One region of the Janthinobacterium sp. RA13 genome, then DNA from elsewhere that is predicted to be linked to it. Evidence: predicted binding sites of a transcription regulator. Region 1 holds the regulator's gene; each other region holds the start of a gene.

Region 1 (7,718 bases):
TACGGCGGCAGCGCCGATACCATCATGGAAACCGTACGCAAGGGACGCAGCAACACCATGCCTGCCTTCAGCGATTTCCTCGGCGAATCCAAGGTACACGTGCTGTCGGCGTATGTCTGGAGTCTGTCGAATCCGCAGGCACCCGCCAAGTAAAAATGGAACCTCAAGTCATCAAGATGTATGCGGCCCGCGAGCAAATCTACCCTCGCGAGGCCAAAGGACGCTACGCTACCTGGCGATGGGTATGCGTATGGCTTACCCAGCTCGCGTTCTACGGCTTGCCGTGGTTGACCTGGAATGGCAGGCAAGCCCTGCTGTTCGATTTGACCACGCGCAAGTTCTACATTTTCGGCGTCGTGCTGTGGCCCCAGGATTTCATCTATCTGGCGGCCCTGCTGATCATCTGTGCGTATTTGTTGTTCCTCGTCACGGCCATTGCCGGGAGGGTGTGGTGCGGGTTCTCTTGCCCGCAAACGGTATACACGGAAATTTTCCTGTGGGTCGAACGCCGCATCGAGGGTACGCGCAGCGCGCGCATGGCCCTCGACAAGCAGGGCCCCTCCGTGCGCAAGGCGTTCAAGAAGACGGCCAAGCACCTGGCATGGGGCGCCATCGCCCTGTGGACGGGCTTTACCTTTGTCGGCTACTTCACGCCGATCAAGGAACTGGCGCAGTCGGTGACCACCCTGAACTTCGGTCCCTGGGAATGGTTCTGGGTCTTGTTCTACAGCCTGGCAACCTACGGCAACGCGGGCTGGCTGCGCGAGCAGGTGTGCAAATACATGTGCCCCTACGCGCGCTTCCAGAGCGCCATGTTCGACCAGGACACCCTGATCATCACCTACGATGCCAAGCGCGGCGAACCACGCGGCGCCATGAGCAAGAAGGCCGGCAACAACGACAAGCTGGGCGACTGCATCGATTGCACCCTGTGCGTGCAGGTGTGTCCGACCGGTATCGATATCCGCAACGGCCTGCAGTATGAATGCATCGGCTGCGCCGCCTGCGTCGATGCCTGCAACAGCGTGATGGACAAGGTCGAGCGGCCGCGTGGCCTGATACGCTACAGCACCGACCATGCGATGGAAAACAACTTCAATTCGAAGCAGATACGCCAGCGCGCCATGCGCCCGCGCGTCCTGATCTACACTTCCATCCTGGCCCTGATCATCATCGCCGTATGTACCTCGCTGGCCCTGCGCACACCCCTGAAAATGGATGTGATCCGCGACCGCGGTTCGATGGGACGCGAAGTGGAAGACGGCATGATCGAAAACGTCTACCGCCTGCAGATCATGAACACGTCCGAGCAAAGCCAGCATTTCAAGATCAGCGCTTCCGGCTTGCCGGGCCTGACCTTGCTGACGCGCGAAGAAGTGACCTTGCAGCCGACGGAAACGCTGGGCTGGCCGATCCGCCTGCGCGTGCCGCACGGCGTCGGCGAGAAGGGGTCGAACAAGATTGCGATCGAATTGCAATCGCTGGACAACCCCTCGCTGCATGTGCGTGAAAGCGCGGTATTCATCGTGCCGCGTTAAAGCAGGAAGGCCGGTCCCCGCATGGGGACTGGCCGTTTACACAGGAGAATCACCATGTCCGACAGTCTGAAACTGCAAGCCCCCGCCGATCCCTGGTACAAGCATCGCTGGCCATGGCTGCTGATGATCGGTCCCGGCCTGTCCGTGGTCGTCGGCAGCTTCATGGGCTATATCGCGTTTACGCAACCCGATGCGCTGGTGGTGGGCGACTATTACAAGCAGGGCAAGGCGATCAACCAGGATTTGAAGCGCGACACGATCGCCAGCGACCTGGCGATGGCTACCAGTTTGTCCTACGACGTGGCGTCAGCGCGCCTCAGTGGTTCCGTGCACAGCTTCGGCAAAGCTTACCAGGGTCCGCTGCAGCTGCACCTGGCGCATGCGACGCTGCCGGAAAAGGACATCAAGCTGCTGGTGCGGCCCGATGCGGCCGGCAATTTCTCGGTGGCGCTGCCGATGCTCGAGCGCAGCCGCTGGCAAGTGCTGGTGGAAAACGACAAGCGCGAGTGGCGCCTGTCCGGCATCTGGACCTGGCCGCTGCAACGCAGCATCGCGCTGCACGCCGACGAGGAACTGTAAGCCTTATTTGCAGACGTCGGTACCGGCCGTGATGGCCTTCAGTTTTGCCGGCTGCAAGATTTCAATTTCTCGGTTCGAGACGCGCAGCCAGCCTTCCTTCTTGAATTTCGACAATAAACGGCTGACGCTTTCGATGGTCAGGCCCAGGTAGTTGCCGATTTCCTCGCGCGACATGCGCAGCTGGAATTTGCTGCTCGAATAGCCGCGCGCTTCGTAGCGCGACGCCAGGTTGACGATAAAGGCGGCAAAACGCTGCGTCGCCTGCATATTGCCCAGCAACAGCATGACGCTTTGCTCGCGCGTGATTTCCTGGCTCATCATGCGGTGGAAATGGCGCAGCAGGGTCGGCATATTGCCCAGCAATTGTTCCAGGCTGGAAAACGGGATTTCACACACTTCGCTGTCTTCCAGCGCCACCGCATTACAGTGGTGGCGGTCGGCGCTGATGGCGTCCATGCCCAGCAGTTCGCCGGCCATCTGGAAACCCGTCACCTGCTCTTCGCCGCCCGGATTGATCTGGTACGTCTTGAAGTGCCCCAGGCGGATCGCGTACAGGTTCTGGAACGAGTCGCCGATGCGGAACAGCGAGGCGCCGCGCACGATTTTGCGGCGGCGGCCGATGATCTGGTCCAGCCTGTCCATGTCGCCCATATCGAGGCCCATCGGCAGGCACAATTGATGCATGCTGCAGGTCGAGCATCGCGCACGCAACGCTTCCACGTTCACTGTAGGCAAGGTTGGAGTGAGTAGCGCTTCAGTCATGTCGGTACCTTTTAGAAAATGCAACAACAAGTTTACTGCATACAGGGTTGCCGTGTGCCAATTTCACGGCAATTTCGCTGAATAAACGACGTTCCGACTTTAATTATATGGCAACATCGTCAAAAGCCCATGCGGGGAGGGCAATTTGCGCGGCGCCGCTTGCCAAGCTGGGGTATTGATAGGAAAATTCCTGACAGCATTATCTGCCGCCTGTGCCGCCCGGTACTGAAAAGGAAATCATGAAGCCTCTCGGCATCAAAGCAAAAGTCGCGCTGGCCACCAGCCTGACCTCGATCGCCATGATCGCGCTGGTCACCATGATCCAGGTGCAGCACATGCGCGACGATTTCACTAAAGTACTGCTGAGCCAGCAGTCATCCCTGATCAGCCGCACCGCTGCCGAGCTCGACGACAAGCTGGGCATGCTGCTGCAGATCGTCACCCTGACGGCCCGGCAGCAGCCGCCGGAACTGATCGCCCGGCCCGCCCAATTGCGCGAATACTATTCGCGCCGCTCGATGCTGGTGCTGTTCGACGACGTGCTGGTGCTCGACGCGCAAGGCGCCGTCGTGGCCGACATGCCGGAAGTGCCGGGGCGCGCCGGCATCAATGTTGCCGAGCGCGAGTATTTCCAGACCGTCCTGCGCACGCGCCAGCCCATGATCACCGAGCCGATGCTCGGTAAATCGAGCGGCATGCCCATCGTGCAGATGGTGGCGCCCGTGCTCACCGCCGATGGCCAGGTGGCCGGCGTGGTGATCGGCGTGCTGCGCCTGTACAAGGACAACCTGCTGGGGCGTTTGCGCTCGGAAAAGGTCGGCAAGAGCGGCTATTACTTCATCCTCACGCGCGGCGCCGTGCCGCGCTACGTGCTGCACCCCGATACCAGCCGCTTGCTGCAGCCGCGCCAGCCGAACGCCAATCTGACGACGACCCAGCTGCTGAAGGAAGATGGCGAAGGCAGCATGGTCAGCACCAACAGCCGCGGCATCACGGCCGTCAACAGTTTCAAGCGCCTGAAATCGGTGAACTGGCTGCTGGCCAGCTCGCTGCCCGTCGACGATGCCTTCGAACCGTTCGATGGCGTGCTGTACCGGCTGGTGCTGTGGAGCATCCTCGCCTCGCTGCTGGCCGCCTTTGTTCTGGGCTGGGTCACCGTGCGCCTGCTGTCGCCGCTGGTGCGCCTGCGCGACACCCTGCTGGCCCTGCGCAACAGCGGCAGCCGTTTTACCCCCGTGCCGGTGCAGCAGCGCGACGAGATCGGCGAACTGACGGAAGCGTTCAACGGTCTGATGAGCGAACGCGACCGCCTGCAGCAGGAACTCGAAGCGCGCGCGGCGGAGCTGGAGCAGGAACGCGACCGGGCCGAGGCGGCCAACCGCGCGAAGAGCGATTTCGTGGCCAACATGAGCCATGAAATCCGCACGCCCCTCAATGCCGTGCTGGGCATGGTGTATTTGCTGGGCAATACCAGACTCGACACGGAACAGCGCAAGTATCTGACCATGGTCAGAGTGGCGGGCCAGTCGCTGCTGGGCATCCTCAACGACGTGCTCGACTATTCGAAGATCGAGGCGCGCCGCATGGAATTGTCGCCCGTCGAATTCGACCTCGACGAAGTCATGAATACCCTGGCCACGACGATGACGATGAATGCGGGCGAAAAGGAGCTGGAACTGGCCATCGCCGTCGAACCCGACGTGCCGCGGCGCCTCGTGGGCGACGCCCAGCGCCTGCAGCAAATTCTCGTCAATCTGGCCGGCAACGCCATCAAGTTTACCGAGAGCGGCGAAGTGGTGGTGGCCGTCAGCCTGGCCGAGAGCAAGAGCGAGAGCGGCCGCGCCTGGCTGCGCTTCGAAGTGCGCGACACGGGCATCGGCATGACGGAACTGCAGCAACAGCAGCTGTTCGCCGCGTTTTCGCAGGGTGACCAGAGCATCACGCGGCGCTTCGGCGGCACGGGCCTGGGCCTGGCCATCAGCAAGCAGCTGATCCACATGATGGGCGGCGATATCGCCGTCGCCAGCAGCGAAGGCAAGGGCAGCCGCTTCTGGTTCAGCGTGCCCTTCGAGATGCTGGCGCAACCGGCGGAAACGCGGCGCACGCCGGCTCTGGGACAGCTGCGCCTGCTGGTGGCCGACGACAACCGCACCACGCGCGAACTGATCGTCAAGCTGATCGAGGCGTGGGGCTGGCTGGCCGACGAAGTGGACTCCGGCTTTGCCGCCATCGAACTGTACCGCGAACGGCTGGCGCAGCAGCAACCGTACGACGTGGTGCTGGCCGACTGGCACATGCCCGTCATGGACGGTCTGGCCACGGCCAAGGCCATACGCCAGGCGGCCAGCGGCCAGCGCCAGCCCATCGTGGTGATGGTCAACGCCTTCGCCCGCAACCACCTGGAGGAAATCTCCAGCGCGGCCGAGGCCGACGTCGTGCTGATGAAGCCGATCACGGGATCGAGCCTGTTCGATGCCCTGCACCAGGCGCTGATCGCCAAGGACGACGGCGGCGAACAGCGCATCTTGCACCAGCCGCTGGGCACGGAATTGGCTGGCGTGCATTTCCTGCTGGTGGAAGACAATCATTTGAACCAGGCCGTGGCGCGCGGCATCCTCGAACACATGGGCGCCACCCTGGACGTGGTGGGCGACGGCTTGCAAGCCGTGGAACGGCTGCGCACGGAAGCGCTGCGCTACGACATCGTGCTGATGGACATGCAGATGCCCGTCATGGACGGTTTCAGCGCCACCCACATCATCCGCACGGAACTGCGCTTGGGCCTGCCCGTGATCGCCATGACGGCCGGCGTGCTGGCGTCCGAGCGCGAGCGCTGCATGACGGCCGGCATCAGCGATTTCATCGCCAAGCCCGTCGTGGTGGAAGAGATGATGGAAGTCATCCTGCGCCACCTGCCCAAGCGCCCGCAAGTGCAAACGGCCGAGCCGGCACGCGTCGCCGATGAGGAAGTGTTTTCCATGGCGCCGCTGATGCGCGTGATGGGGCGCGACGCGAAGGGGCGCGGCGTGCTGCGGCGCATGGTCGAAGACGCGCTGAACAAGGGCATGACGCCCGTGCGCGACGCCGAAACGGCGTTGCAGGCTGGCCGCCACAGCGACGTGGCGCGCATCCTGCACAGCGTGCGCGGCTCCGTCGGCACCCTGGGCACGAAACGCCTGATCCGCGCCGCGTTCGCCACCGAGGAAGCCATCGATGCGGGCCGCCTTGATGAGGTGCCGGCGCTGCTGGCGCACACGGCGCAGGAGCTGGAACTGGCGCTGGCGGCGGCGGGGGATTGGTTGTCGCGGCTGAAAGATTAAAAAGGTAGGTCGGATTAGCGGCGGCACGCCGCGTAATCCGACAACATTGTTGGCGGATCATGTCGGATTACGCGCAAGCGCTAATCCGACCTACGCACTTATGCGGGTACGCCCAGAATCACGCTCGACGCCTTGAACATCGCCGTCACGCTGCTGCCAAGCGCGATACCCAGGTCGGTACTGCTCTGATTCGTGATGATGGCGGCAATCGTGCCGCCGCGCGGCAAGTCCAGCACCACTTCCGTGTTGACGGCGCCCGTCTGCACGCGCGTGACCGTGCCGGCCAGCTGGTTGCGCGCGGAAAAGCGCGCGCCTTCACTGTCGGCCACGAGGATGATGGACGAAGCCTTGATCAGCGCAAACGCTTCCGCGCCCGGCACCAGGCCCAGGCTGGCGCTGCTGCCCTGCGTGACGATGGCCACGATGTGCTGGCCACCGGGCAATTCCAGGGTGACTTCGTCGTTGACGGCGCCCTGTTTCAGTTCGGCCACCTTGCCCAGGAATTGATTGCGCGCCGTCGTTTTCATGGCCATTCTCCGTATGAGTAAAAGATCGTCGGCGATGCCTTCGGCCTGGCTGCCCAACTGGCGCAGGTAGCGGGCATGCTCACGCTCGATGATGCGGAAATTGTCGACCAGCTGGCGGCCCCGTGGCGTCAGCCGCGTGCCGCCGCCGCCCTTGCCGCCCGTCAGGCGCTCGACCAGCGGTTCGCCGGCCAGGTTGTTCATCGCGTCGATGGCATCCCAGGCCGCCTTGTAGCTCATCTTTACCAACTTGGCCGCCTGCGTGATGGAGCCGCATTCGGCGATGGCGCCCAGCAATTCCACCCTGCCGGCGCCGCCCAGGTTTTCTCCACCCACCGTCATCCATACCGAGCCTTCTAGGCCGATTTCCGCTGCCGCTGATTTATCCAATGCGTTCACCCAATGCCATGTGGTCTTCCCTGTTATCGATCTGTCCGTCGCGCAAGTACAGCACATGTTCGCCCAGGATGCGCGCATCTTCCGGATCGTGCGTGATCAGGATCATGGGCACGTCCAGACGCTGCTGCCACTGGCTCAGTTCCAGCCGCATTTTGACACGCAGGGCCGGATCGAGGGCGGCAAACGGCTCGTCGAGCAGCAACGCGCTCGGCTCGGCCACGAGCGCCCTCGCCAGCGCCACCCGCTGGCGCTGGCCTCCGGACAACTCGTCGGGGAACTGATGCGCCAGTTCCTGCAAGTGGAAGGCATCGAGCCAATGCTCGACTTTCTGCAATTTTTCGCGCGCGCGCGGGTTGAACCAGCCGCGCGCCAGGCCGAAGCCCACGTTCTGGCGCACCGTCAGGTGCGGGAACAGCGCGTAATCCTGGAACAGGTAGGCGAGATTGCGCTGCTGCGGCGGCAGATTGATGCCGGCGGCCGAATCGAACAGGGTGCGCCCGTTCAGGCGGATATGGCCTGCATCAGGCGTGAAGAGTCCGGCAATGGCTTTCAGGGTCATGCTCTTGCCGGCGCCGGACGGGCCATACATGGCGATG
Region 2 (7,718 bases), 4.1 Mb from region 1:
ATCAATCTCAGGCTGGACAGGAGAGTCTGGAATTAATGTAGATCAATAAAAGCGCAAATACAAAATAAATCTTGCGTGCTGCTCTGGACGGCATGCGCGCCCCTCGCCTACGCTGTTTTTTTATTTGAAAAACAAGAGGAACCCATGCGGACAGCGCGCTTGAATATTATTGGAATGGATCACGAAGGCTGCGCCGACAGGCTGACGGGCGCGCTCGAAGCCGTCACGGGCGTGGCCACCGTGTGCGTCTCGCTGGCGCGCCACGGCGCCACGGTGCAATTCGACGAACGGCTGGCCACGCAGGAGCGCCTGCTGGCCGCCGTCAATGACGCCGGCTTCATGGGCGAGGCCTCCAACGAAGAACAACTGCCGTCCTGCAGCGGCGCCTGCGGCCACTGCCGCCATTGAGTACCGTCACTGCGCGCCGCCATCTTCCCGCTCAGCCTTCCCGCGCGCCCCGGTCGCGCAGATGCGCCAGCACGCGGCGCGGTCCCAGCGCCTGCAGGTCGAACGGCGGCAACTCGATGGCGTCGAGCGTATTCTTGAACAGCAGACCCAGTTCCGTGTCCCCTTCCAGGCTCAGGCGGCGGCTGAAGAACAGGGTGTCGGGATCTTCCTGGCGCCGCGCCAGCAGCATCAGATCATGCACGCTGGCGGCGATGCACAGGTCCGGTACATCGACATAGCGCTCGGCCACGAACACCGTGCCCTGCCACTCGAAATCGAAGGCGATGCCCGCGTCCAGCAGCCGCAAACGCAGGCTGCGCCCTTCCAGGCTGCGCCGCACGTCGTCGGGCAATTGCGGCGCCAGCAGGCGGTTCAGGCCTTGTACGAACAGCCAGGAGGCGGGATACGGCGGCAGCTTGGACAGCAATTCGGCCAGCGGTTCGGGCAGACGGTACGACACGGCGGGCTTGCTCATGGGTGGCTTGGCCGGGACGGGCAATCTTTCCAGTTGATCTTGCATGGTGCTTCCTTTCAATGCGTTCAATGGGCGGCGTGCTGTTCCATGCCGGGCTGGCCGTGCCAGTAGCCGTCACAGGCGCCGGCCGGCTGGCAGGCCGCCAGCTGGGCCTGGGCGCCGATGCCGCTGACCTGGCCGCGGCGGGCGCGGTCGAAGATGGCGATCACCTGTTCCGTGTGCATGGCCTGCGGGCTGATGCGCGCCACCGCCACGCCCATGTCGCGCATGGCGTCGAGTTCGCGCACCAGGTTGTAGACGAGCGCCGACTGCGTCTGCGTGCCGTTCAACACGAGGAACGGCACTTCGTCGCGCGTACGCAGCAGCAGACCATCCGGCTCTTCCAGACAGCTGTAGCCGCAATCGTCCTTCGGCAGGTTGCGGTTGCGCGCCGTGAAGCAGCGCGCGGAAAACGCCAGCGGCATGCGGCCGTAGGCGAACACTTCCGTCTCCAGCCCTTCCGGTTTCTGGCGCTGCATCTCGGCCAGCGCCGTCTGCCCCATTTCCAGCGGCATCACCCAGCGCCGCGCGCCGAGGCGCGCCAGCAACTGCAGGCTGGGGCCATTGAACAGGTTCAGATGGGGGCCGGCGACGAAGGATGTGCCCTTTTCCATGCAGTGCACGGCGCCCATGTCGTTTGCCTCGACGCCGTAGCGGCCATTGCCCGTGATGCGGCGCAGGGTCGCCAGTTCCGCACCCGCCTCGATCAGCGCCTGCGTCGACAGCACCACTTCCTTGCCGGCGGCGGCCAGCATGTCAGCGATATCGAGCCAGTCGGCCAGGCGCACTTCATGCCGGCGCGAGCAGACGGTTTCGCCCAGATACACGATATCGACGGCCGTGCCGGCGATCTGCTGGTAAAACTCGAAGACGGTGGCGCGCGGCCAGTAGTACAGCAAGGGGCCCAAAGAAAGCTTCAGCATGTTCATCCTTTATTTCCAAGATCTATGGTAAGCGCCGAGGGTGTGCTGCTGGCCCTCGGCCAGCTTGTCCATGGCCGCCATCCAGCCCGGCTTGACGGCGTAGCGCGCATTGCCTTCGCGGCAGGCGTCGATCGCTTCGCGCCACACGCGCGTCACCTGCGCCACGTAGGCGGGGCTGCGCTGGCGTCCTTCGATTTTCACGGCGCGCACGCCCATGGCGATCAGCTGCGGCAGCAGCGCCAGCGTGTTCAGACTGGCCGGCTCCTCGATCGCGTAATACTCTTCGTCATTGACTTCGAAACGTCCCTTGCACAGGGTCGGATAGCTGGCGTTTTCGCCCGGTGCATAGCGGTCGATCAGCACGCCGTTCAGGCGCGATTCCAGGCCGTTCGGCGTTTCCAGCCAGCGCACGGATTTCGCCGGCGAGCACACGCCGTGCGTGTTCGGCGCCTCGCCCGTCGCATACGACGACAGCGCGCAGCGCCCTTCGACCATCACGCACAGGCTGCCGAAGCCGAAGACCTCGATCTCGACTTCCGTCTTGCTGATCAACTGTTCCACCTGCGCCATCGACAGCACGCGCGGCAGCACGGCGCGGGCGATGCCGAAGTGCTCGTGATAGAAATTGATGGCTTCGTAGTTGGTGGCCGAGCCCTGCACGGACAGGTGCAAACGCAGCTGCGGGTGGTGCTGGGCCGCATACGCCATCAGGCCCGGATCGGCCACGATCATGGCGTCGATGCCGGCCTGCGCGGCGCGGTCGATGGCGCTGCGCCACACGGCCCAGTTGTGCGGCTGCGGATAGGTATTCAGCGCCAGCAGCACCTTGCGTCCATATTGATGGGCGTAGCGCACGCCCTCGGCGATGGCCTTCTCGTCGAAATTGAGGCCGGCGAAATTGCGCGCATTGGTGGCGTCGCGAAAACCCAGGTAGACGGTGTCGGCGCCATTGTCGATGGCCGCTTTCAGGGCAGGCAGGCTGCCGGCGGGGCAGACCAGTTCCAGCGGTCCGGCCACGCGGGTGGCGGTGGTTGAATCAAGCATCATGATATTCACAGTCCTGTATCGGCTCAGGGTGCAGACTATAGCCCCGCCCATGCCGCCCAGTCCTTGACGCAGGTGAAGGAATGCATGCATGGCTGGCGCGCGTTCAACTTGCTTGACCTGGCTGTAAAATGCCCCACTTTTCACCCTCGTCGATTGACCGCCATGACCCGCAAACCGCTGCTGATTTTCCTGCTTACCTTGTTCCTCACCGCGCTGCAAGTGCAGTGGGCCGGCCCGGCCGATGGCTATGACGCAAACACCATCTCCGTGCTGTCGCCCGAAGTGCTGGGCGCGTATCCGGGCGTGCTGCTGCTGTTCCTGCTGGCCGTGTTCGCGCGCCGCCAACTGCCGCTGCTGCGCCAGGCCGCCATCTGCACGGGCCTGCTGGCCGTCTACTGGCTGCTGGCGAATTACGTGACGTTCGACGCACGCGTGGCCGGCTGGAGTACCTACTCGCCGCTGGAAATCTGGGCACACGTGCTGCCCGCCTCCGTCGCCAGCATCGCCGCCTGCGGCGTCGCATTCTTTTGCGCGAGCTGGCTGATCCTGCGCGAAACGCGCTGGAACAAAACCGGCTGAGGTGGTTTTTTCACCTGCATCAAGGATTCGTCACGCAACTGCACGCACCCTTTGACGCCACTATATTTAGTGATTAATCTCCATAAAAACACCGTATGTTGTGTTTATTGGAGGTTTCATGACGACAAATGCAGTTTCCCCCACACGCGGCCAGGTCGATGTCGCCGCGTCCATCAATGAATACCTGGACCGGCGCGACTGGCGTGTCAACGCCAACGCCAACCAGGGCTACTCGCTGGGCGGCCTGATACTCAATGTGTCGGGCAAGGTCATCGCCAACTACTGGCTGGACCAGGTGTATCCGCCGGAAGTGGGCGCGGCGCACCGCGAAGCGGCGCTGCACATCCACGACCTCGACATGCTGGCCGGCTATTGCGCCGGCTGGTCGCTGCGCACCCTGCTGCACGAAGGCTTGAATGGCGTGCCGGGCAAGATCGAGTCCGGCCCGCCGAAGCACATGTCGAGCGCCATCGGCCAGATCGTCAATTTCCTCGGCACCTTGCAAAACGAGTGGGCTGGCGCGCAGGCGTTCAGCTCCTTCGACACTTACATGGCGCCCTACATCCGCAAGGACAGCCTGCGCTACGAAGACGTGCGCCAGTACATGCAGGAGCTGATCTTCAACCTCAACGTGCCATCGCGCTGGGGCACGCAGACGCCGTTCACCAACCTCACGTTCGACTGGGTCTGCCCGGACGACCTGCGCGAGCAGATTCCCGTCATCGCCGGCCAGGAGATGGACTTCAGCTATGGCGAGCTGCAGGCCGAGATGGACATGATCAACCGCGCCTACATCGAGATCATGATGGCGGGCGACGCCAAGGGCCGGGTCTTCACCTTCCCCATCCCCACCTACAACATCACCGAGGATTTCGACTGGCATAGCGAAAACGCGGAACGCCTGTTCGAGATGACGGCCCGCTACGGCCTGCCCTACTTCCAGAACTTCATCAATTCGGAACTCAAGCCGAACATGATCCGCTCCATGTGCTGCCGCTTGCAGCTGGACTTGCGCGAACTGCTCAAAAGGGGCAATGGCCTGTTCGGTTCCGCCGAGCAGACCGGCTCCCTGGGCGTGGTGACCATCAACTGCGCGCGCCTGGGCCACCTGTGGCGCGGCGACGAGCCTGCGTTGCTGGCCGACCTGGACCGCCTGCTGGAACTGGGCAAGACCAGCCTGGAAATCAAGCGCCGCACCATCGAGGAACTGATGCAGCAAGGCCTGTTCCCGTACACGAAGCGCTACCTGGGCACCTTGCGCAATCACTTTTCCACCCTGGGCGTAAACGGCATCAACGAGATGATCCGCAATTTCAGCGGCGACGCTTACGACATCACGTCCGCCGAGGGCCATGCGCTGGCGATACGTCTGCTCGACCACGTGCGCGCCCGCATGGTGCAATTCCAGGAAGAGACGGGCCATATGTACAACCTGGAAGCGACGCCGGCCGAAGGCACGACCTACCGCTTCGCCCGCGAAGACCGCAAGCGCTATCCGGCCATCCTGCAGGCGGGAACAAGCGACAATCCGTATTACACGAATTCGTCGCAGCTGCCCGTCGGCCACACGGACGATCCGTTCGAGGCGCTGGAATTGCAGGATGCGCTGCAGCGCAAGTACACAGGCGGCACGGTGCTGCACCTGTACATGACGGAAGCGCTGTCGGATGCGAACGCCTGCCGCGAGCTGGTCAAACGCGCACTGAGCCGCTTTTCGCTGCCCTACATCACCGTCACGCCCACGTTTTCCATCTGCCCGCGCCACGGCTACCTGGCCGGCAAACATGAATTCTGTCCCACCTGCGACGCGGAACTGATCGCCCGCAAGCAATCCGATCTCGCTCACCCACTCAAGGAAACGCCATGAACGCACGTCCCGACTTCACTCCCGCCATCACCCTGCTCGACACCGAACGCCAGCGCTGCGAAATCTGGACGCGCGTGATGGGCTACCACCGCCCCGTCGCCTCGTTCAACATCGGCAAGCAGGGCGAATTCCACGAGCGCCAGTATTTTACGGAAGCGAGCGCCAAGGTTGGCCAGCCCGCCTGCCATGGCTGAGTTGAAAGTGGGCGGCCTGACGCCCTTTTCCGCCACCGACTACCCGGGCAAGCTGGCGGCGGTGGTGTTCGTGCAGGGCTGCCCCTGGCGTTGCGGCTATTGCCACAATCCGCATTTGCAGGCGCGCACGCCGGAAGGCGCCATGCCCTGGCAGGACGTCCTGACCTGGCTGCGCCGCCGCGTGGGCCTGGTCGACGCCGTCGTCTTCAGCGGCGGCGAAGCGTGCATGGACCCTGCGCTGGCGCGCGCCATGCAGGACGTCAGGGAGCTGGGGTTCGGCATCGGCCTGCACACGGCCTGCATCTATCCGCAGCGCCTGCAGGAAGTGCTGCCCCTGGTCGATTGGGTCGGCTTCGACATCAAGGCGCCGTTTGCCGATTATCGTCATGTGACCCGCGTGGCCGGCAGCGGCGACCCGGCGCGCGCCTGCCTGGACGCCATCCTCGCCAGCGGCGTGGCCTACGAGTGCCGCACCACCACCCACCCGGACCTGCTGCCGGACGAACAGTTGCTGGCCCTGGCCGCCACCCTGGCTGCCAAGGGCGTCGACAACTACGTGCTGCAGCAGTTCCGCGCCGAAGGCTGCACGGATGCGGCGCTGTCCGGCCGCCCCCTGCACGGCTATCCGGCGGCGCGCACCGTGGCGCAAATCGGCGCCATGTTTCCGCGATTTACATTCCGTAATCATGGCAATTGAGCCTGCAGCCACATACTTGCTGAAAATCCCACAAAATTCCCCGTTCTGCAACGCTGAAATGTCTTGCGTACTGTAATGTATCAACTGTGCCGCGCGCCCTGCGCAGCCCATCAGATTCCTCACTCCGCATTACAGATAAGCGTCATCCATGAACGATTTCACCGCAGTCAGTCCAGGCATCCCTTCCACCCACGCCGACATCCTGTACGGCCCGCCGCGACCGGATCTGCTGCGCAAGGAAGTACTGGCCGACCTGCTGGAAGCGACGGCCCGCCGCTGCCCGGAACAGATCGCCCTGATCGATGGCGCGCGCCGCATCACGTATGCGCAGCTCGATGCGCAGGCCGGCCTGGCCGCGGCACGCCTGGTGGCGGCCGGCGTCAAGCCCGGCGACATCGTGGGCCTGTGGCTGCCGCGCGGCGCCCATCTGCTGCTGATGCAGGCGGCGATTGCCAAGGCGGGCGCCGCCTGGCTGCCAGTCGATGAAGACACGCCCGTCGAGCGCCTGCAGGTGTGCCTCGATGACGCGAATGGCTTTGGTGTCGTCAGCTGCGCCCAATTCGCGCCGCGCCTGGCCGGGGCAGGCATTGGCCGCCCCGTATGGACGGCGGAAAGCCTGCTGGTCCCCGCCACGCCGGGCGAACTGCTGCCCGCGCGCGCCACCGTGCTGCCCGAGCACCCGGCCTATGTGATCTACACGTCCGGCTCCACGGGTAAGCCCAAGGGCATATTGATCAACCAGCGCAGCATCTGCCACTTCCTGCGCAGCGAAAACGCCGTGCTGGAAGTGACGCAAAGCGACACCGTCTACCAGGGCTTTTCCGTCGCTTTCGACATGTCGTTCGAGGAAATCTGGATCGCCTACCTGGTGGGCGCCACCCTGTGGCTGGGCCCCAAGGAGATTTCGGGCGACCCGGAAGCCTTGCCGCGCGCGCTGGCAGCCAACCACGTCACCGTGCTGCACGCCGTGCCGACCTTGCTGGCCCTGTTTGCGGAAGAAGTGCCGAGCCTGCGCCTGATCAACCTGGGCGGCGAGATGTGTCCGGAGTCCTTGGTCGAGCGCTGGTCGCGCCCGGGCCGCGCCATGTTCAACACCTATGGCCCCACGGAGGCGACCGTCTCGTGCAGCCTGGCGCGTTTGCGGCCAGGCGAGCCGGTGACCATCGGCACGCCGCTGCCCAACTACGGTTTGCTGGTGCTGCAGGTGGCCGAAGCGGGAGAAAACCGTCCATTGACTTTGCTGCCGCGCGGCGAGACGGGGGAGCTGTGCATCATCGGCCCCGGCCTGGCCGAGGGCTATCTGGGCCGGCCCGACCTGACGGTGGAAAAATTCCTGCCCAATCCCTGGAGCACGGGCCCTGACGATGTGCGCCTGTACCGCACGGGCGACCTGGCCCGCATCGATCTTGATGGCCAGGTGCTATGCCTGGGCCGCGCCGACGACCAGGTG
Region 3 (7,718 bases), 860 kb from region 1:
CACGTTCGACACGCCGCCCGAGATCTTCGCGTACGGCAAGTTTTCCTTGATCCAGCGCGTGGCATTGATGAAGTCGACGGCGTAGTTGTTGTGCTCTTCGATGCCGGTGGCGACGGCAAAGATGTTCGGGTCGAAAATGATGTCTTCCGGCGGGAAGTCCAGCGCGTCGATCAGCAGGTGATACGCGCGCGCGCAAATCTCGATCTTGCGCTCGAAGGTATCGGCCTGGCCCTTCTCATCGAAGGCCATGACGATGACGGCCGCGCCGTAGCGGCGGCACAGTTTCGCCTGGCGCAGGAATTCCTCTTCGCCTTCCTTCATGGAAATCGAGTTGACGATGGCCTTGCCCTGCACGCATTTCAGGCCCGCTTCGATGACCGACCATTTCGACGAGTCGACCATGATGGGCACGCGCGAAATATCGGGTTCCGAGGCGATCAGGTTCAAAAAGCGCGTCATGGCGGCCAGCGAATCGAGCATCGCTTCATCCATGTTGATGTCGATCACTTGCGCGCCGTTTTCCACTTGCTGGCGCGCCACGGACAGGGCTTCGTCGTATTGCTCGTTGAGAATCATGCGCGCGAACGCTTTCGAACCCGTGACGTTGGTGCGCTCGCCCACGTTGACGAACAGCGACTCGTCATTGACGACGAACGGTTCCAGGCCCGCCAGGCGCAAGTCGTGCGATGGCGCCGGCACGGTGCGCGGCGTGTTTTTCGACAGCAATTGCCCGATGGCGGCGATGTGTTCGGGCGTGGTGCCGCAGCAGCCGCCCGCCATGTTCAAAAAGCCCGCGTCGGCAAATTCGCGCAGCAGGGCGGACGTGTCGGCTGGCAACTCGTCAAAGCCCGTGTCGCTCATGGGGTTGGGCAAGCCCGCGTTCGGGTAGATGCAGACGAAAGTGTCGGCGATCTTGGCCAGCTCTTCCGCGTACGGACGCATCAGGGCGGCGCCCAGCGCGCAGTTCAGGCCGATGGTCAGCGGTTTCGCGTGGCGCACGGAATTCCAGAAGGCAGGCACGGTCTGGCCCGACAGGATGCGTCCCGACGCATCCGTGACGGTGCCGGAAATCATCAAGGGCAGGCGCACGACGGTCGGGTTTTGCTCGTAGAACAGGTCGATGGCGAACAGGGCCGCCTTGCAGTTGAGGGTATCGAAAATGGTTTCCACCAGCAGCACGTCGGCGCCGCCTTCCACCAGGCCCTGCGTCTGCTGCAGGTAGGCGGCCACCAGCTGGTCGAAACTGACGTTGCGCGCGGCCGGGTCGTTGACGTCGGGCGAGATCGACGCCGTCTTCGGCGTGGGCCCGAGGGCGCCGGCGACGAAGCGCGGCTTGTCCGGCGTGGAATATTTGTCGCAGGCGGCACGCGCCAGTTTTGCCGCCTGCACGTTCATTTCATAGGCCAGGTGGGCCATGTGGTAGTCGTCTTGCGCGATCGTCGTGGCGCCGAAGGTATTCGTTTCGATCAGGTCGGCGCCGGCCGCCAGGTAGCGCTCGTGGATTTCCTGGATGATGTGCGGCTGCGTCAGGGTCAGCAATTCATTATTGCCCTTGACGAACAGTTCGCGCGCGCCACTGTCGGCCGGCGCGGTGAAATCGATGAAGCGGCCAGCGGGGCCGCCACGGTACGCTTCTTCGTCGAGCTTGTATTGCTGGATGATCGTGCCCATCGCGCCGTCGAGAATCATGATCCGTCGCGCAAGAATGGCGCGCAAGGTGGCTTCGGTCGGGGACATGGCGGGGATCACGGTATCGTTCATTTCATGCTTTCAATAGGCAAACGGGCGGCGGCGCGGCGACAAGACAGGTACGAGGCGGATGCGGCCAGCAGGATCAGCTGACGGAGAGTGCCGGCCGGGTAGGGCAGGCAGAAGGTGGCAATCGCCTGATTTCACCGGGTCTAAAATTATACGGCATCAGGCTGCTTTGGTTTTAAGCAAAAGCGGCTGTTCACCCCACGGCAGGCCTGGTTGCAACACATTGCAACACATCGCCCTCCGCCACGCCAGCTTCTGAAAATTACATTCCTGAAAATCTTACTCAAAACGTTAATTTTTCCGCCAAAGTTGGCAGGGAGATACTGCTCTATAGGCTGTGGAAAAATTTCCACATTATTTGCGCCATATCCGCATATTTTTAATGAACCGAATAGCAATAGCTGCAAAGGAAAGTAATTTCGATTTAAGTCAATACAGAGTGAAGCCAATAATGCTCAAAATAAAATTTGCCAAGAAGATATTTTAATTATTATCAAAACCAATTGAATCAAAAGCATTAATAGTTGTCTTTAGGAATCGAATTAACCCATAATATTGGTTCTTCGAAATTAAATTCTCACCAAAAGTCACCAATATGTCACATTTATCTCGTGTCCTCCCCGGCATCGCGCTGCATCAACATGGTTGCCAGCCATGAAAAACCATTTGCTTGTAGCATTGTTTGTCATGCTGGGCCTGTCCGCCTGCGGCGGCGGGGGCGGTGGTGGTGGCGACACGGTGGTGGCGACCACCTCGGGTACGCCCGTCCTGATTCCCGCCGTGACGGCCGTCTCGGCGGCGAATGTCGCCATCGGTGGCAGCCTGGTGGTGACGGGCACGAATCTGAGCCGTGTGACGGCTTTCCAGGTGGGTGGCGTGAACGTTGCCGCCAGTGCCAGCAGCGACACCAGCGTGACTCTGGCCATGCCGGGCGTGCCCGTCACGGGCGCCTTGAGCCTGGTCAGCGCCAGCGGCACGGCGGCCACCAGCTATAACGTCACTGTGTACCTGCCATTGAGCGTGGGCAGCGTCGCACCGGCGACGGGCGGTGTCGGTTCCAGCGTGACGATCACGGGCGCCGGCATGGGCGCCGTGACGGCGGTACAGTTTGGCAATGGCGCGGCGGCAACGCCGCAAAGCCAGACGGCCAGCAGCGTGACGGTGGTAGTGCCTGCGGGCGCCGCGACTGGCGCACTGACGGTGCGCGGTCCCTACAACGATGTCGCCAGCGGCGACGCGTACACGGTCCTGGCCAGCGTGGCGGTGACGTCGATCTCGTCGGTTGTCAACGGCACGACCTTGTCGGTGACGCTGCAGGGCAGCAATCTCGATCAGGTCAGCTCGGCTTCGGTGGGCAATACGCCTGCCGTCATCGTCAGCGCCAGCGCCAGCCAGCTGCTGTTGTCCGCGCCAGCCTCGGCAACGGGCAACGTGATGTTGTCGGCCGCGTCGCGCATCGCCGTGAATGCGGGCACGGTGTCGGCCTTTACCTTGGGCAGTATTGATTTCGCGCAAGTACTGAATTTGAACGCCAGCAATACGGCCTTGCGCCTGACGCGCGGCAAGCCGGCCGCCGTGCGCGTGTCCGTGCTGGGCGCGCAAATGGGCCAGACCAGCCCGGCTGTCACCTTGAATGCGACGGCCGCCAATGGCAGCAATCTGGGCAGCATCGCGATGACGGGGCCGGCGCTCTTGCCGGTGACGAAGAACGATGACAGTTTCAATGGCAACTTCAGTGCCGTCCTGCCTTCCGGCTGGATCTTGCCCGGCGTGCGCGTGCGCGTGACGGCCGTCGGCAATGATGGCGTGCAAGTGAGCCAGGAAGCGGCGCCTGCGGTGGCCAGCCTGGCCAAAATTCGTCTGGTGCTCGTGCCCTTGAGCACCGATGATGGCGTGGCGCAACTGCCTGACGCCGAGGTAATCCGTGCCGCGTTGCTGCGCGTGTATCCGTATGCGACGGAAAATATCAGCATCACCACGCGCACTGCGCTGAGCATGCCAGGCAGCAGCACGGCCGACAGCTGGTGGAGCGATGCCTTGGGCAAGCTGGAAAACCAGCGCGCGCTGGAAGACAGCGGCGCCTATTATTATGGTTTCGTGCCGAAGATGTCCGTCAACAACGCCGCCGGCCTGGCCTACATCAACCAGCGCAGCAGCGGCAGCGACTTCACGTCGGCCATCGGCCTCGATGCCCGTTCCAACCGCATCGCAGCGGTCGACCCCTTCGGCAATCAATGGCCTCTATGGCTGACCACGCTCGTGCATGAGCTGGGCCACAACCACTCGCTGCAGCACGTAGCCTGCGGCGGTCCAGCCAATGCGGCTCCCGACTACCCGTATGCCAATGGCGATCTGGGTCCGCAAGCGCTGTACAACAGCAACTACGCGGGCAGCATCGGCCAGCTGAGCAAGGCAGTCTATGGCAACACGCCGATGAAGGACGTGATGAGCTATTGCAGCGGCGCCTGGTTCTCCGACTACAGCTATGCGCGGGTGCAGCAATTCCTGGAAAAACGCAGCACGCAGATTACGGGCAGCAATGTGCTGGCCGCCAGCATGTCCGTGGCCGAGAATGGCTATCTGACGATTTCCGGCCGCATCACGCCATCGGGCGTGGGTCTGCGTCCCGCCGTTGCTTCGTCGGTGCGCATCGGCGTCGCTGCCAGTGGCAGCGGCCATGCTTATACCTTGCGCGTGCTGACGGCGTCGGGGCAGACTATCGACTTGCCCTTCGATGCCGTCTCCGTGGCCGACCATGGCGGTAACGCCATGAGCCATTTCCGCGTCAGCTTCGCCAACCCGGGCGATATCAGCGACGTGCAAGTGCTGCAAAACGGCAAGGCTTTAGCCAAGCTGGAGCGCCCGGCGCGCCGCAGCAAGGTCGCCGCCAACGATGCCACGTTCGATGCGACACAAAGCGGCGGCAAGCTGGCGCTGGTCTGGAATGCCCAGTCGGAACCGTATGCCGCCGTGCTGCACGTGGCCGCCGATGGCCGCAAGACGGTGGTCGCCACTGACTTGACGGGTGGCAAAGCCAGCGTCGACGTGAGCGCCTTGCCGGCCGGCGGCCGTTTCGAGGTCAGCCTGTCGTCGTCCGTGGGCGCACGCCTGATGAAGGTGCAGCGCCGCTAAGCCAGCGGGCCGGATGCAACAAGGGCTTGCCGCGGCAAGCCCTTTTTTTATGTGCGCAGCATTCGTGCGCAAACCGCACAGATCCTGTGCCGGGCGCAGGCTGCCATTTCTCATCCCGCCTGCCTAGAATGGGGCTTCATCCACTTGCGGAGCATCCCATGCCCATCCTGAACCTGCGTTTGTCCACCGCGCCCGATGCGCGCCAGTCGGCCGCCATCGCCGCCACCCTGAGCCAATTGACGGCGCAGCTGCTGCACAAGGCGCCCGAACTGACGTCGGTGGCGATCAGCCATCTTGACGCGCCGCACTGGTTTGTCGGCGGGCCATCCTTGCAAGCGCAAGGCAAGGCCAGTTTTTTCCTCGATATCCTGATCAGCGATGAAACGAATACGGCCGCCGAAAAGGCCGCGTATATCGCCGCCGTGTTCGCCGCCATGGAGGAGTATCTCGGCGTCTTGCATGACGTCAGCTACATCCACGTGCATGACGCGCGCCAGGCGGCCTGGGGCTACGGCGGCTTGACGCAGCAGTTCCGCGCCGTGCGCAAGGCGCTGCAGCAGCCGTGATCAATCCCAGCGGCGATCTTGATAGTGTTGCACGGCAAAATCGATGAAGGCCCTGACCTTGGGCGACAGCTGGCGGCTGTGCGGATACAGCGCGTACAGGGTGCGTGGGTGCAAGGTGTAGCCGGGTAGCACTTCCACCAGCTGGCCGCTGCGCAGCGCGTCGCGCACGATGAAGGCGGCCGCGCCGGCAATTCCCATGCCGCCCACGGCCGCTTCGCGCAGGGCAACACTGGTATTGGCTTGCAGGCTGCCGCGCACGGCCACCTTGTGCGCGGCGCCGTCGTTATCCGTGAACGACCACTCCGCCGGCTTGTCGCCGGAGGTGTACATCAGGCAATTGTGCTGGACCAGGTCTTGCGGCGTAGCCGGATGGCCATGGCGCGCCAGGTAGGCCGGCGCGGCGACGGCCACCGTGCGGCTGCTGGCCAGCTGGCGCGCCACCAGGGTGGAATCGGGCAAGCCGCGCGCCAGGCGCAGCGCCACGTCGAAGCCATCGTCGATCAGGTCGACGATGCGGTCATTGCAGACCAGGTCGATGTGGATGTGCGGGTATAGGCGGGAAAAATCGGGCAGCCAGGCGGCCAGTTCCAGAGTGCCGAAAGCCATCGGCGCATTGATGCGCAGGCTGCCGGACGGTTGCGCCTGGTGCATGGCGACGGCGCGGTCGGCCGCGTCGAGGGCGTCGAGGATGTCGCGGCTGGCCAGATAGTATTCCTGGCCGGCCGCCGTCAGGGCGAAGCGGCGCGTGGTGCGGTTGAGCAACTGTGCGCCCAGCTGGCTTTCCAGCTGGCGGATCTGGCGCGAGACGATGGAGTGGGATATGCCCAGCGCGTTGCCTGCGGCCGTGAAGCTGCCCAGTTCCACGACGCGGCGCAGGGCGCGCAGGGCGGTCAGCTGGTCCATGGGCACGTGCCGGTTTAAACGAAGCGCTTGCCTTCGAGTGGGAAGCCCTTGATGAATTCGGCCGCAGGCAGGCGCTTGCCGCCCGGTTTTTGCAGTTCCGTCAGGCGCAGGGAGCCATTGCCGCAAGCGACGACGATGCCGTGCTGGGCGTCGGCCGCCAGTACCTGGCCGGGCGCTTCCTTGCTGTCCGCTTCGATTACCTCGGCGGCCCAGATCTTGATGGTGACGCCATCGACCTGGCCGCAGGCGCCGGGAAACGGATTGAAGGCGCGGATTTTTAGGCCCAGTTCCAGCGCCGGCAAGCTGAAATCGAGCGCCGCTTCTTCCTTGGCGATTTTCGCCGCGTACGTGACGCCCGCTTCCGGCTGCGGCACGGCTTCGAGCGGTTGCTGCTGCATCTTGCGCAGGGTTTCGACGATCATCTTGCCGCCCAGGGTGGCCAGCTTGTCGTGCAGGCTGGCGGTGGAGTCGCCCGCTTCGATGGGCGTGCGCTCGATGGCCAGCATGGGCCCCGTATCGAGGCCTTCTTCCATCTGCATGATGGTCACGCCCGTTTCATCGTCACCCGCTTCGATGGCGCGGTGGATCGGTGCAGCGCCGCGCCAGCGCGGCAGCAAGGAACCGTGGATATTGATGCAGGGTTTGATGTCGAGCGTGCTGCGCGGCAAGATCAAGCCATAGGCCGCCACCACCATCACATCGTAATCGGTGGCCAGCAGGCGCTCGTGGGCCGCCTTCGCTTCGGCGGCGCGCTGCGGGTCCTTGCTGTCCATGCGCAGGGACAAGGGCTGCAGCACTTCGATGCCGTGCTGCTGTGCATACTGCTTGACGGCCGAGGCGTGCAATTGCATGCCGCGTCCGGCAGGGCGGTCGGGCTGGGTCAGCACCAGCGGAATCTCGAATCCCGCTTCGTGCAAGTCTTTCAGGGCCGTGGCGGCGAATTCAGGCGTGCCTGCGAAGATCACTTTCATATGGTTCCTTGACGTGAGGTGCGCAGGCCCGCGCCCGAGGGCGCCAGGCTGGCGTGGTAAGACGATTACTGTTGCTGCTTAGTCTATCAGCAGTAGCTTAGAAGCGGCGGTTCTGTGCACGCAAGCTGGCTTCGCGCTCGAGACCACGGATTTCCTTGATCATCTTGGTCTTGATGCGGTTGCGCTTGAGCGGCGACAGGTATTCGACGAATACCTTGCCCAGCAAGTGATCCATCTCATGCTGGATGCAGACGGCCAGCAAGCCATCGGCTTCCAGTTCGAACTGCTTGCCGTGGCGGTCCTGGGCGCGCACCTTGATGCGGGCCGGGCGCTCGACGCCGTCGTAGACGCCAGGCACGGACAGACAGCCTTCGTCGTAGACCTGCTT
Region 4 (7,718 bases), 3.9 Mb from region 1:
ATACTGCTTGGCCGTATCGAAATCGCAGGCGCCATGCTTTTCCCATTCGCCCTGCAGCAAGGCCTCGCCCGGTTGCATGCACATATAGGGCAGGATGTCGGACGGCGCCAGTTTCGGCAAATTGCCCTTGCAATAGCGCGGGTGCATGTCCGTCTTGCGCGGTGGCGTCACGGAAATGTCTTCGCACGTGGCAGGGTTATTCGACTGCGCCCACAGCCCATGCACGATCCAGCCGAACTGGTTGCTCTCGGCGCACTGGAAGGCAGCCTTTTTCGACACGGCGCCACGGCGGCGCTGGCTGTCGCAAAAGCCCGGCGACCACGACAGCGCCAGCATGAAGTAATCGGTGGGCACGTTCGTGCTTTGCTTGTAGCACGTGTTTTTCTCGTCCGACGGCTTGACGTCGTAATCGTAGTAACTGACGTTGCGGGGAATGGCGCAACTGGCGTCGGCCGCATGGACGGCGCCAGCGGACAGACTGAGGAAAACGGCGGCCAGCGCGGGCAGTACAGTTCGAAATTGCATCAGGTTTCCCTTTCAGAATATAAAACGCCGGCAACTGAGTGCCGGCGCGGTATCAATCAAGCATGCTGATCAGCAGACCTTGTGCATCCAGCCGTGGGTGTCTGCAGCCGTGCCATGTTGCAGACCCAGCAACGCTTCGCGCAGGGCCAGGGTGACGGCGCCGTTTTCATTGTTGTTGATGGTCATTTCAAAGCCATTGGCCTTGGCCACGCCCACAGGCGTGATGACGGCGGCCGTGCCGCAGGCGAACACTTCGGTCATGTGGCCCGAGGCGATGTCGTCGCGCCATTGCTGGACGGACAACTTACGCTCTTCCGTGGCATAGCCGAGGTCTTTCGCCATTTCCAGCAGGCTGCGGCGGGTGATGCCTGGCAGCAAGGTGCCCGTCAATTCCGGCGTCACGACGGTGATCTTCTCGCCATCTTTATACACGAAGAACAAATTCATGCCGCCCATCTCTTCGATGAATTCGCGGTGCACGGCGTCCAGCCACACGACCTGGTCGCAGCCCTTTTCCTGCGCTTGCGACTGGGCCATCAGGCTGGCCGCGTAGTTACCTGCGCACTTGGCTTCACCGGTACCGCCCGGCGCGGCGCGCACGAAGTCTTCGCTGATCCACACGGTGACGGGTTTCACGCCTTTCGGGAAGTAGGCGCCGGCTGGCGAGGCGAACAGCACGAACAGGTATTCTTCCGATGGACGCACGCCCAAGTACGGGTCGGTGGCGATCATCAGCGGGCGCATGTACAGGCTCTCGCCCGTGTTCTTCGGCACCCAGTTGCGGTCTTGCGCAATCAGCGCGTCGCCCGCTTCCAGGAACAGCTCGACAGGAATGGCCGGCATGGCCAGGCGCGCGGCGCTGCGGTTGAAGCGCTCGGCATTTTGTTCCGGACGGAAAGTCTTGATGCTGCCGTCCGGCTGGGCAAACGCCTTGTAGCCTTCGAAGATGGCCTGGCCGTAGTGCAAGGACGAGGCGGACGGGTCCAGCATCAACGGGCCGTAAGCCTTCAGTTCACCCTGCTGCCACTTGCCGTCGCGGTAAGGAATCACCACCATGTGGTCGGTAAAGATGCGGCCAAACGCCGGGTTGACCATGCGTGCGGCGCGCTCGGCGTCGGACAGGGGGTGGGCGGATGGGGTGACGACGAGATTCTGTGTGGAAGTGGTCATGGCGGCAATGGGAACTAGTGAACAGTATCCCTATTGTAGCGCCTATGACGCCCGATCAGGCAAACGGGGATGGCCCCCGCCACGCGAAAACAGGGCGCCATCATTTGCGAATGATTCTCGTTTGCGTTAAAATGTCAGCCTTCCTTCTTCCCGCCATGCCTGACGCACTGCATGGCGGCGCTATCGAAAGCCGCCATGACCACCTCCTCCCTCCCCAGTTACGCGCCAGCGCCGACGATGCGCCGCAGACTCGCCAGCTTGCCGCACCGCAACAGCAACGCCGGCACTGGAGCTGGAAACAGGTGTGGTTTCAATTGCACTGGTTTATCGGCATCACGGCCGGCACGGTGCTGGTAATTATCGGCCTGAGCGGCGCCACCCTGGCCTTCAAGGATGAATTGCTGGACCTCATGAATCCCGGCGTGCGCCACGTCGCCGTGGAAACGCGCACCCCGCTGACGCCAGCCCAGCTGAGCAACATTGCTGCCGCCGAACACGGCCAGCGCGTAGCCTCGATCACCATGTATGCAGAAGCGGGCGCGGCGCCACGGCTGTTCTTCGCACCGAAGAATGGCCAGCGGCGCGGCGAGTCCATCTACCTGCATCCGTACACGGGCGCGACCCAGCCGGCGCTGGCGGGCGCGGAATTTTTCGAGTGGACGGAGTCCTTGCACCGCTGGCTGCTGCTGCCGCGCGATCCGGGCCGCCAGGTGGCGGGCGCGCTGGCCCTGTGCCTGCTGGGGTTAGCCCTGTCCGGCCTGTATCTGCGCTGGCCGCGCCGTCCGCTGGACTGGCGCACCTGGCTGACCTTCGATCCGGCCCTGAAAGGCCGTTCCTTTTTGTGGAATCTGCATGCCGTGGCCGGCACCTGGTGCCTGGTCGTCTACGTGGCGCTGACCCTGACGGGCATTTACTGGAGCTACGACGTGGTGCGCGACAATATCGACGCCTGGGCCGGCAAGCCGCCAAGGATGGCACAGGCGCCCGCGAAAAAAGGCGGCGGCAAGGCGCCCGCCGTCGACATCAGCCTGGCCTGGACCAGCTTCCAGCTGCACGCCGCCGGCTGGACCCTGGCCAGCGTGCGCCTGCCCACGCGCGCCGGCGAAGCCGTGCAATTCACGTGGCTGGCCAGCGATGCGCCGCACGAACGGGCGCGCAGCCGCATGAGCATTGCACCGGCCGACGGCACGCTCACGGAAAGCGAACCGTACAGCCAACAGGCGCTGGGATCGCGCCTCGTCAACATCATTTATCCGCTGCACATGGGCACGTATTTTGGCTTGCCGGGCCGCATCATCGTCACCGTGGCCAGCCTGGGTCTGCCCCTGTTCGCCATCACGGGCTGGATGCTGTATCTGGGCCGCCGCAAGGCTAAGCGGGCTGTGCAGGCGCAGCGCGCCATGCTGGGCGCCGGTGCTCAGGGCAAGACGCCTGGCACGGATAGCGGTTTGCCCACCCTCGTCGCCTACGCCAGCCAATCTGGCCAGGCCGAACGCCTGGCCCTGGAAAGCGCGCGCGCCCTGCAGCAGGCCGGGGTCGCCGTCGACGTGCAATCGCTGGACCGGTTTGATCCCGCACAATTGCGCCAGTACCAACGAGCTCTGATCGTCGCCAGCACCTTTGGCGAAGGCGAGGCGCCGGACGGCACGCGCCGCTTTGCGCGCCTGCTGCAGCAAACCTCGGGCATGCCGCTGGCCGGCCTGGGATTCGGCATGCTGGCCCTGGGCGACCGCCATTACAGCGCCTTCTGCGGCTTTGGCCATGCGCTGGCGCAACAATTGCAGGCGCTGGGCGCCACTTCCCTGTTCCCCTTGATCGAAGTGGACAAGCACGACCCCGCCGCCTTGGCCGGCTGGTCCACAGCGCTGGCCCGCTGCAGCGGCAGCGCCATCGACGCCATCGGCGTGCAGGAAGAAGCGTCGTATGCCGATTGGCGCCTGGCGCGCCGCGTGCTGCTCAACCCGGGCAGCCAAGGTGGAGAATTGCATGAAATCACCTTGACGGGCCCGGCCGACGCCATCTGGGAAGCGGGCGCGCTGGCGGAAATCATTCCCTGCAACGCGGACGGCAGCGATGGCGACGGTAGCCACCCCGACAGTGCCCATCACGCGCCGCGCAGCTATTCGCTCGCTTCGCTGCCATCCGACGGCGAAGTGCAATTACTGGTGCGCCAGGAGCGCCATGCGGGCGAGGAAAACCAGGGCCATGGCCTCGCTTCCGGCTGGCTCACCCGCTTCGCCCCGCTAGGCAGCCCCATCCGCCTGCGCCTGCAAGCCAATCCCGCCTTCGCGCCGGCCCTGGTCGACGTGCCCTGCATTTATATCGGCAACGGTTCCGGCCTGGCCGGCCTGCGTGCGCACCTGCGCGCGCGCCAGCGGGCGGGCCTGGCCCGCAACTGGCTGCTTTTTGGCGAGCGCCAGCAAGCTTTTGACAGCGTCTGCGGCGCAGAGTTGCAAGGCTGGCTGGACACTGGCCATCTGGCACGTCTGGACAAGGTCTTTTCGCGCGATGGTGAACGACAATACGTGCAGGACCGCCTGCGCGCCAGCGCGAATGAACTGCGAGAGTGGCTGGCGCAAGGCGCCATCGTCTACGTGTGCGGCAGCCTGCAAGGCATGGCCACAGGAATCGATGCTGTACTGCAAGAATTGCTGGGCCAGGAGGGACTCGACGCCCTGCTGGCGGCCGGACGCTACCGCCGCGACGTGTATTGACTTAGATCAGGCTGCCGCCCGCGCCGCCCGGCTATGTGGGCAGGCGCACTGTCGGCGCCAGCCATCGGGATAGAGTGAAGACATTCCCCCCACCGTCTGCGAGGCTAGCCATGAAAAATCCCTGGATGAGCATGTACCTGAGCGCGGCCAACCGCATCGCCAACACGGCGCGCGGCCATGCGACGGCCGCCGTCAAGCGCGAAGCGGCGAAAAATACGCGGCAACTGACGCAAGTGTGGTTCGATTCTTTTCTACCGCCAACAAGCAAGCCACGGCGCAGCCGCAAGGCCAAATAAGCCTGTAGCAACAGGCGAACTGGTGCGGTGCACCACAGCAATAAGTTGAAGTTACGACCAGATGAACTAAACTGCAAGCATGGTAGTGCATAAGGAAGTGACCGGCAGGCGCCGCATCCCCGCGCCGCCGCCGGGACACCGGGAGACGACCATGTTGACGCTCAAAGTGCTGGCCTGCCTTGCCCTGTCGGCCTTGCTGCTCGCGCCCCTCGTGCTGAGGGATGCGATGCAGACGTCCGCCGGGCAGCAGATGCAGGTGCCGAATGTAGACGCACAAGCCCTCTGGGCTCGCTGGCCGAAGCATTAAACGCGCTAGGTAGCAGCTTACCTTATTTAAAAACGCTTTATTGCGGATGGGGATTTGTTCCCCGTTTTCCTTCATTTCTCAGTGCCTCAATCCTCCTCCTCTTCACCATACTTTTGATCCAGATCATGGATTTCCCTCTTCGCCGCGTCCACACTGGAACAGTCCGCTTCGCACCGCGACGGACTTAACCTGGAGCATCGGCATGGGTAAATCGCATTGGAAGGATGAGATGGCGCTGGGGGTTCCCGTCATCGACGAGGCGCATGAGGCGCTGTTTCAGGAGCTCGCGCGCCTGCAACAACTGGGCGACCAGCATTTCAGCGTGGCGTTTCGCGAGCTGATTGCGGCCGTCGAACGCGATTTCCGTGAGGAAGAGGATTTGATGGAAGAAATCGCCTTTCCCTCGCTGGCCAACCACCGGGAACAGCATGCGCGCGTGCTCAGCGGCTTGCACCATGCCTGGGCCGCCGTCGATGAAGGAGACCTGGAACAGGGCCGCCATGCGCTGTCGCTCTTGCCGCAATGGCTGATCTTCCACCAGGCCACCATGGACCTGGCCCTGGCGGCGGCGCTGGAACTGGTGCAGCGCCAGCCGAACTAGCCGCTACAGCAGCAGCACCGTGGCTTGCTCGGGCATGACGACGCGGTAGTGTCCCGGGTATTTGTCTTCGCCGTCGAAAATCTTGCAAAACACGGGCTGGTTGATATCGTTGACGGCCGCCTCGTTCATGGGCAAGGTGGCAATCAATTGCTCGCCATCCATCAACTGCAAGGCGCTGCCCCGCTCGGCTGCGCAAAAGGCCAGCGATTGCACGTCGCTGGCGAACGGCCGCTTGTACCACGGCGTGATGGCCCGCACGGCGCGCCGGGCGTCCTGCAAGACTTGCCCCACGCGCGTGACGTTCCACGCATCGCGCGCCACGGACGGCTGGAGGACGATATTCGCCGTCAGCTCGCCCCTGCCCTTGTTCACCAGGAAAGCACCATCCTGCGCGGCGATGTCATCGTTGAGCGGCACGACAAACACGCCGCCGCTGGACACCTTGATCGGCACGGGCGCGCCATTGCCTTGCAAGGCCACGCGCACGTCGTCAATGGTGGCGCTCAGCTTGGCAGGAATCAGGCGCAGGGCCATCACCACGCTGCCGCTCGACACTTGCCACACTTTCCTGGCCGTCAGATAACTTTCGCGATACGCCGTGAAGCGCACGCGCGGCGCCTTGGCGTCGCTGCTGGCCGTGATCGTCACCGTTTGCGACGGCAAGGCGTCCTCTGCGCTCGCCGTTACCTCTGGCGCTGATGCTGCGGATGCGGCCGGCGCCACGGGCGGCGATACAGGTGGCGATACGACCGCGGCGGCGGGCGGCACGCTGGCACTCTGCAGCGGCGCGGGAACAGCCGGCGGCGGCGCGTGCTCCTGGGCCTGGCCCAGCGACACGACACACAACCATCCGGCACAAGCGATCCATGTACGCATGCATTTCTTTCAATGAGGAAAATATTTTATCAGCGCCTGCATTATCGCAGAAGGCCGGACGATGCGCGCCATAGCCCCAATCGCACTCTTTTGGTGCGTACGCTTGATTATTTAGCAAATATCCCCTATATTGATAATGATTCTTATTCACAAATGTGACAGGAATCATGCTCATCTTTCCACTGCCAGGCGCGAGTGGAACTGCTATCCAAGCCAGACCACGGGCCAGCGTCACGCCATCCCCCCAGCTACTGCGCACCTCGCCAGACGAGATAGGAACACACACGACTAAAAATACTCCAGGAAAATAATGCAATCGACCACCGTCTTCTCTTCTTCGCGCCAGCCCGCCTTGCGCCCCCTGCCCCGTTTATTACACATCGCTCTGCTGAGCCTTGCCGCCGGCGTGGTCTTGCCGGCACAGGCTGCCGACGCCGCCGCGGCCGACGTCACCATGCCGGCCGTCACGGTGCTGGGCCAGTCGATGGCCACCACGGAAGGCACGCAGTCGTATACGGCAGGCGAAACGCGCAGCGCCACGCGCATGGACCTGTCCCTGCGCGAGACTCCGCAATCGGTCAGCGTCATCACGCGCCAGTTGCTCGACGACCTGGGCGCCGTGCGCCTGGACCAGGCGCTGGCGCAGACGACGGGCATCCAGGTGGGCCAGAACGACACGGAGCGCACGACCTTTTATGCGCGCGGCTTCGGCATCAACAATCTCCAGATCGATGGCATGGCGCGTGGCGGCAATGCACCATTGCAAGACACGATTTTGTACGACCGCATCGAGGTCGTGCGCGGCGCCACCGGCCTGATGGGCGGCAAAGGCGACCCGTCGGCCACCATCAACATGATACGCAAGCGACCCACGAAAACCTTCCAGGCCAGCGCCGGCCTGATCATGGGCCGCTGGGATGACCAGCGCTTCGAGGCCGACCTGTCCACCCCGCTGAACGCGGAAGGCAGCGTGCGCGCGCGCACGGCCCTGGCCTGGCAAAAACGCGATTCCTACCTGGACATGTATCACGAACGCAAGACGGTCGGCATGGTCATCGTCGAGGCGGACGTGCGTCCCGGCACCCTGCTGACGGCCGGCGTCGACTTCCAGGACAACAAGCCCACAGGCGCCACCTGGGGCGCCGTGCCCTACTGGAACGCGGACGGCAGCCTGGCGAACTTGCCACGCAACACCAGCTGGACAGCGCCATGGAGCACCTGGGCCGAAA

What was found. Region 1 encodes FNR, which switches genes on or off when oxygen is low (the NO sensors DNR and NnrR bind a similar motif). Its sites were predicted from a motif close to TTGATNNNNATCAA; they were not measured.
Region 2: a site for FNR is predicted at 2,995-3,008, ahead of ubiU (ubiquinone anaerobic biosynthesis protein UbiU). Genes of this name have one in related genera too.
Region 3: a site for FNR is predicted at 2,178-2,191, ahead of FG13_RS22640 (IPT/TIG domain-containing protein). Genes of this name have one in related genera too.
Region 4: a site for FNR is predicted at 5,126-5,139, ahead of FG13_RS01675 (bacteriohemerythrin). Genes of this name have one in related genera too.

Annotation. Positions count from the first base shown of each region.
Region 1 is NZ_JQNP01000001.1:4,247,656-4,255,373, forward strand. It holds gene ccoP (cytochrome-c oxidase, cbb3-type subunit III) at 1-153, shown strand, start outside; gene ccoG (cytochrome c oxidase accessory protein CcoG) at 156-1,538, shown strand; gene FG13_RS18745 (FixH family protein) at 1,593-2,117, shown strand; gene fnr (fumarate/nitrate reduction transcriptional regulator Fnr) at 2,121-2,879, opposite strand; gene FG13_RS18755 (response regulator) at 3,119-6,199, shown strand; gene FG13_RS18760 (TOBE domain-containing protein) at 6,298-7,065, opposite strand; gene FG13_RS18765 (ABC transporter ATP-binding protein) at 7,106-7,718, opposite strand, start outside.
Region 2 is NZ_JQNP01000001.1:181,303-189,020, reverse strand. It holds gene FG13_RS00810 (heavy-metal-associated domain-containing protein) at 160-408, shown strand; gene ubiT (ubiquinone anaerobic biosynthesis accessory factor UbiT) at 440-967, opposite strand; gene ubiV (ubiquinone anaerobic biosynthesis protein UbiV) at 988-1,884, opposite strand; gene ubiU (ubiquinone anaerobic biosynthesis protein UbiU) at 1,894-2,931, opposite strand; gene FG13_RS00790 (hypothetical protein) at 3,094-3,510, shown strand; gene FG13_RS00785 (ribonucleoside triphosphate reductase) at 3,629-5,377, shown strand; gene nrdD (anaerobic ribonucleoside-triphosphate reductase) at 5,374-5,571, shown strand; gene FG13_RS00775 (anaerobic ribonucleoside-triphosphate reductase activating protein) at 5,564-6,268, shown strand; gene FG13_RS00770 (Pls/PosA family non-ribosomal peptide synthetase) at 6,417-7,718, shown strand, end outside.
Region 3 is NZ_JQNP01000001.1:5,110,036-5,117,753, forward strand. It holds gene metH (methionine synthase) at 1-1,737, opposite strand, end outside; gene FG13_RS22640 (IPT/TIG domain-containing protein) at 2,413-4,890, shown strand; gene FG13_RS22645 (tautomerase family protein) at 5,049-5,456, shown strand; gene FG13_RS22650 (LysR family transcriptional regulator) at 5,457-6,359, opposite strand; gene fmt (methionyl-tRNA formyltransferase) at 6,374-7,330, opposite strand; gene def (peptide deformylase) at 7,428-7,718, opposite strand, start outside.
Region 4 is NZ_JQNP01000001.1:377,069-384,786, reverse strand. It holds gene FG13_RS01695 (ribonuclease T2 family protein) at 1-525, opposite strand, end outside; gene FG13_RS01690 (branched-chain amino acid aminotransferase) at 595-1,695, opposite strand; gene FG13_RS01685 (PepSY domain-containing protein) at 1,851-4,409, shown strand; gene FG13_RS30600 (hypothetical protein) at 4,520-4,705, shown strand; gene FG13_RS30340 (hypothetical protein) at 4,857-5,012, shown strand; gene FG13_RS01675 (bacteriohemerythrin) at 5,215-5,613, shown strand; gene FG13_RS01670 (hypothetical protein) at 5,617-6,489, opposite strand; gene FG13_RS01665 (TonB-dependent siderophore receptor) at 6,800-7,718, shown strand, end outside.